One region of the Faecalicatena sp. genome, then DNA from elsewhere that is predicted to be linked to it. Evidence: predicted binding sites of a transcription regulator. Region 1 holds the regulator's gene; the other holds the start of a gene.
The links. Region 1 encodes Rex, which represses fermentation and respiration genes when NADH is low (regulators of the CRP and FNR family bind a similar motif). Its sites were predicted from a motif close to ATTGTTAANTANTTAACAAT; they were not measured.
Positions count from the first base shown of each region.

Region 2: the regulator Rex is predicted to act here: its motif matches at 1,559-1,578, upstream of AC4OGX_RS21125 (iron-sulfur cluster assembly scaffold protein).

Region 1 covers NZ_JBZUUL010000012.1:40,384-43,530, reverse strand. Annotated here, with positions in the region: gene AC4OGX_RS05990 (ABC-F family ATP-binding cassette domain-containing protein) at 1-624, opposite strand, end outside; gene AC4OGX_RS05985 (redox-sensing transcriptional repressor Rex) at 906-1,550, shown strand; gene AC4OGX_RS05980 (NAD(P)H-hydrate dehydratase) at 1,633-3,138, shown strand; gene alr (alanine racemase) at 3,135-3,147, shown strand, end outside.
Region 2 covers NZ_JBZUUL010000049.1:105,597-108,743, reverse strand. Annotated here, with positions in the region: gene rimO (30S ribosomal protein S12 methylthiotransferase RimO) at 1-302, shown strand, start outside; gene pgsA (CDP-diacylglycerol--glycerol-3-phosphate 3-phosphatidyltransferase) at 302-841, shown strand; gene AC4OGX_RS21130 (CinA family protein) at 844-1,386, shown strand; gene AC4OGX_RS21125 (iron-sulfur cluster assembly scaffold protein) at 1,623-2,315, shown strand; gene AC4OGX_RS21120 (GGGtGRT protein) at 2,414-3,147, shown strand, end outside.

The sequences.
Region 1 (3,147 bases):
CGGATAATTCAACAGATAAGTCTCCAGCCAGGTGATAGAGTTTAAGTCCAGATGGTTGGTAGGCTCATCAAGAAGCAGGATATCCGGCTTGGTCAGAAGCAGTTTCCCAAGGGAAACACGCGTTTTCTGACCTCCTGAGAGGGTATCAGTTCTTTTGGAAAAGTCCTCCTCGGTAAATCCGAGTCCCTTTAAAACACCGACGATCTCACTCTCATAGGCGTAACCGTTTAGTGCCTCAAATTGTGACATGAGGCGGTTGTAGGTCTCCAGACGCTTGGCAAGCTCCTCACCGCTTAAGGACTTTAATTCATGCTCGATCGAACGGATCTGGAGCTCCATCTCAATGATATCAGCCTTTGCCGTCTTCACTTCCTCATAGACCGTACGTCCGCCTTCCAGATTCTGCTGCTGGGCCAGATAACCTAGGGTGCGCCCCTTGGTCAATACGATCTCGCCGCTGTCAGCAGACTCCTCTTTTACGATCATCTTTAAAATAGTGGATTTGCCTGCGCCGTTTACGCCGACTAAAGCCGCCTTTTCTCTGTCTTCTATATGGAAAGAGCCATCCTTTACGATCAGCTGTTCTCCGAATGATTTATTGAGATTATGACATGCGAATATCATAAAAAACCTCCTGTATCTTAAGTGTATCTTGAGATTCCATTTTTGCGGATGCCCCAAGAGAATGCATACCCGGGAGCATATATTACAGGATGCCATTAGGGTACACTCCTTTCATTATAACGAAAATAGAGTAAAATACAACTAAAAAATTGACTTTGTCCACGCAATTCTATATAATAAAGTCTGGTACATTGTTTTGTAAACACCTATGTATGGACATATGATGCTGTCATAGATCTTTACAAAGCAATGTATTAGACTAAGTTTGGAGGGTGAATGCTGTGGAAGAGAGAGAAATATCACGTGCAGTAATAGGACGGCTGCCAAGATATTACAGATATTTGGGAGAGTTACTGGATGCAGGCGTAGAAAGGATCTCGTCAAACGATCTGAGCAAGAAGATGAATGTCACTGCTTCACAGATCCGGCAGGATCTGAACAATTTCGGTGGTTTCGGTCAGCAGGGATATGGGTATAATGTAAAGTATCTCTATACAGAGATAGGGAAGATTTTAGGATTGAACAGAGAACATAATATGATTATTATCGGCGCGGGTAATCTTGGACAGGCACTTGCCAATTATGCTTCATTTGAGAAGAGCGGTTTCCTTCTGAAAGGATTATTTGATGTGAATCCAAGACTGGAAGGGGTCAGCATCCGCGGCATACCGGTACGCATGATGGATGATTTAAAGAACTTCTTAAAGCATAACGATATCGAGATCGCAGCACTCACGATTCCGAAATCAAAAGCGATCGAAGTGGCAGACATACTGGTGGACAGCGGGATCAAAGCAATCTGGAACTTTGCACACACAGACCTGAATCTGCCGGATGATGTGATCGTAGAAAGCGTACATTTGTCAGACAGTTTGATGAAGCTTTCCTACAATATCAGCCGCTACAATGAAGAACATGGTAAATGATAGAGAATACAAAGCGTGTAACGAAGGCAGACTGCCTTTTTTACACGTTATTTATTTCAAACGAAGTTAGGATGGTGATAATATGAGATACCTCCCTACAGGAGAATGGATGCAGAAGGCTGATAATTACACGATCAACAAGATCGGGATTCCTTCTATGGTTCTGATGGAGAGAGCGGCCCTTGCTTTTGTGGATGTCATGGAAAAGGAGCAGCTAAATCTAAATAAAGTGCTTGTTTACTGCGGCTCAGGCAATAACGGGGGGGATGGGTTTGCCATTGCCCGGCTCTTGAAGGAAAAAGGATATGATGCAAGAACGGTTTTTGTGGGCCGGGAAACTTCTATGAGTGCCGACTGCAGGTGCCAGAGGCAGATTGCGGAAAATTGCGGTGTTCCCATGGTCACAACTGAGGAAGATGAGGAATATACTACTATAGTGGATGCTGTTTTTGGAGTGGGGCTGAACCGGGAGATCACCGGAGATTACCGGGATGCCATTGCCAGAATGAATGCACACAAGGGGACAAAGGCAGCCGTGGATATCCCATCGGGGATCTGCTCAGCCACAGGGAAAGTGCTGGGGACGGCTTTTGAAGCAGACTTAACCGTTACGTTCCAGTGTGAGAAGCTGGGCTGTATCCTTCATCCGGGGCATCTCTATGCGGGAAAGACCGTGACTGTGGATATCGGGATCAGCAAAAGTCTTTTCGAAGATGAGAATGCACTGTGTTACACCTACGAGAAGAAGGACCTGCCGGGACTGCTCCCGCCGAGGAGACCGAATTCCCACAAAGGGACATATGGCAGGGTGTTGATGATTACGGGAAGCACGGGAATGTCCGGTGCCGCATATTTAAGTGCGAAGGCCGCGTATATAAGCGGTGCAGGACTGGTACAAATCTATACGTCTGAGGATAACCGTGTGATCCTGCAGCAGCTCCTGCCGGAAGCGATTATTTCTACCTATACAGAGTTTGAAGAAGAAAAACTCAAGAGGCTTCTTTCCTGGGCAGATGTAGTCGGGATCGGATGCGGCCTGGGCCAGAACAGGATTTCAGAACAGATATTGAAGACGGCTCTGACAGAGGTGAAGGTCCCCTGCGTAGTGGACGCGGATGGATTGAATCTGCTTGCCTGCCATCTTGAGCTGCTTAAGGAAAAGGAGTCACCCATCGTTCTGACTCCGCATATGAAGGAGATGTCCGGGCTGCTTGGCTGCTCTGTGGCAGAGCTGATAGAAGATCGGTTCGTAAGGACCAGGGCCTTTACAGAAAAGTATGGGGTTGTCTGTGCTCTCAAGGATGCACGGACGATCGTGGTTAAAAGGAATCATCCTATTTTTGTCAATACGGCCGGCAACAGCTCCATGGCTAAGGCAGGTTCCGGTGATGTGCTGGCCGGTGTGATCGCAGGACTTCTTGCACAGCATATGGAAATCTATGATGCAGCGGCCTGCGGGGTATATCTGCATGCCTGCGGAGGGGATGAGGCTAAGAAAATGAAAGGGTCTTACAGTGTGCTGGCAGAAGACTTAATAGCAGGAATCGCCTGCTGTACGAAAAAGACAGAGGAGTGTATGGACAGATGAAACAATACA
Region 2 (3,147 bases), on a different contig from region 1:
CAGCAGGGATGCCCGGACAGATCGAAGAAGAAGTAAAGGAAGAGCGCCAGGCAGAGTTGATGGAGCTGCAGCAGGAGATCGCATTTGACCAGGCAGAGAATATGGTGGGCAGGGAAGTGCTCGTCATGATCGAAGGAAAAGTGGCGGATGAGAACGCATATGTGGGCAGAACTTACCGGGATGCACCGAATGTTGACGGTCTGATTTTTGTAAACACAGATGAGGAGCTGATGTCCGGGGACTTCGCGAGGGTGAAGGTTTCCGGTGCAGTAGATTATGATTTGATAGGAGGGATAGAGTAATGAATTTACCAAATAAACTAACAATATTAAGGATCATCATGGTTCCGTTTTTTGTGTTTTTCCTATTGACAGATCTGGTTGAGGGAAGTAAATGGATTGCCCTGGTCCTCTTTATCATTGCAAGCCTGACGGATCTGCTGGATGGAAAGATTGCCAGAAAGTATAATCTGGTTACGAACTTTGGAAAGTTTATGGATCCTCTGGCAGATAAACTCCTGGTGTGTTCCGCGATGATCTGCCTGATCGAGATGGACAAGCTCCCGTCATGGGTTGTCATTATTATCATCAGCCGTGAGTTTATCATCAGCGGTTTCCGTCTTGTTGCCGCTGACAGCGGGATCGTGATCGCGGCAAGCTACTGGGGCAAGTTTAAGACCGTTTTCCAGATGGCAATGATCATTGTATTGATCGCAGATCTGGGCGGTGTATTTGATACCATATCTTTGATCCTGGTAGCAGTGGCACTGGCGCTTACAGTCATCTCCCTGATCGATTATGTGGTGAAGAACAAGCAGGTTCTGACGCAGGGAGGGATGTAAGGATGTATCCAGAGTGGGTGCTGCATAAGACGGAAGCGGATGGAAAAAGCCTGGAGGAATGTCTGGTGGAGAAGTTAGCTCATCTGGGGCTGACCATCACTACGGCAGAATCCTGTACCGGAGGATTGATCGCAGGGACTCTGGTCAATGTATCAGGTGCTTCGGACGTTCTCAATGAAGGATATGTGACTTATTCGAATGAAGCCAAGGAACGTCTTGCGGGGGTCAGCCATGATACGCTGGAGGCCTATGGTGCTGTCAGTGAACAGACTGCCAGAGAGATGGCAGAGGGGGCGGCAAAGGCAGCGAAAGCGGATGTCGGCCTGAGTTCCACCGGGATCGCCGGGCCGGGCGGAGGCACTGCCGAAAAGCCGGTAGGGCTGGTATATGTGGGATGCTCTGTGCGCGGGAAGACCCAAGTGAAGGAATGCCGCTTTACGGGAAACCGGATGGAAAACCGTCAAGGGACAGTGAAGACTGCACTTACCATGGCATTAGAGATGCTGGAGCAAGAAGACTTTGATTCAGCTCGGGAATGGAAATAAAGGATATAAAAAGCTATGGAGGCTGACCGGCCTTTTTCGGGAGGAAAAAGATATCCCGCAGGGCCGGTCAGCCTCCTCAAATATTGCTCAGAAACAAGGGGCAGGATGTATGAAACTTGTATAATCTTACAATTGACGAATGTCGAAAATTGTGCGAAAATAATCCATATACGGCGTTAAATAAATATCAAGCGCCTATAGGAAGAAAATCATACATATTTGAAAGGAGTTTTAACATGATTTATTCACATGAAGTAGAAATGATGTGTCCGGTAGCTCAGGGTGCAAATCACGGACCGGCTCCAATTCCGGAAGAAGCAAAATGGGTACAGGCTAAAGAGATTAAAGATATTTCTGGTTTGACACACGGTGTAGGCTGGTGTGCACCACAGCAGGGAACCTGTAAACTGACTCTGAATGTAAAAGAAGGTATCATCCAGGAAGCTCTGGTAGAGACTATCGGATGTTCAGGAATGACTCACTCTGCAGCTATGGCATCTGAGATCCTTCCGGGAAAGACGATTCTGGAGGCATTGAATACAGACCTTGTATGTGATGCGATCAATACAGCTATGAGAGAGCTGTTCTTACAGATCGTATACGGAAGAACACAGAGTGCGTTCTCAGAAGACGGACTTCCTATCGGCGCTGGTCTGGAAGACTTAGGAAAAGGGCTCCGTTCACAGGTTGGTACCATGTACGGAACACTGGCTAAAGGTCCTCGTTACCTGGAGATGGCAGAAGGTTATGTAACAGGAATCGCTCTGGATGAGAACGATGAGATCATCGGATACCAGTTCGTAAGCCTTGGTAAATTCACTGACTTCATCAAAGCAGGCGATACTCCAAACGATGCTTGGGAGAAAGCAAAAGGACAGTATGGACGTGTTGCTGATGCTGTGAAGATCATCGATCCACGTAAGGAATAATCACAATAAGCGGATTGAAGGTGCAGCGCGCCACATGGGTTTTTCCTGTGTGCTGCGAAGAGTAAGGTAACGTTAGATTAAATCAGGAGGACAATTAAATGGCTTTATTTGAATCATATGAAAGAAGAATTGATAAAATCAATGAAGTATTAAACAGCTATGGTATTGCTTCTATTGAAGAGGCAGAGAAGATCACAAAGGATGCCGGACTTGATGTTTACAATCAGGTAAAAGCAATCCAGCCGATCTGTTTTGAGAACGCTTGCTGGGCATACATCGTAGGTGCAGCGATCGCGATCAAAAAAGGATGTAAGACAGCAGCTGACGCAGCAGCAGCGATCGGGGAAGGCCTTCAGGCTTTCTGTATCCCGGGGTCTGTAGCAGATCAGCGTAAAGTAGGTCTTGGACACGGTAACTTAGGAAAGATGCTTCTGGAAGAAGACACAGACTGCTTCGCATTCCTGGCAGGACACGAGTCTTTTGCAGCAGCAGAAGGTGCGATCGGTATCGCTGAGAAGGCAAACAAGGTTCGTAAAAAACCTCTGCGTGTTATTCTGAACGGTCTTGGAAAGGATGCTGCAAAGATCATTTCCAGAATCAACGGATTCACATATGTACAGACAGAGTATGACTACTACACAGGAGAACTGAAAGAAGTTCAGAGAACAGCTTATTCAGAAGGTCTTCGTGCAAAAGTTAACTGCTATGGTGCAAATGACGTACGCGAAGGTGTAGCGATCATGCACAAAGAGGGTGTAGACGTTTCCATCACAGGTAACTCAACCAACCCGACACGTTTCCAGCACCCGGTTGCAGGTACATACAAGAAAGA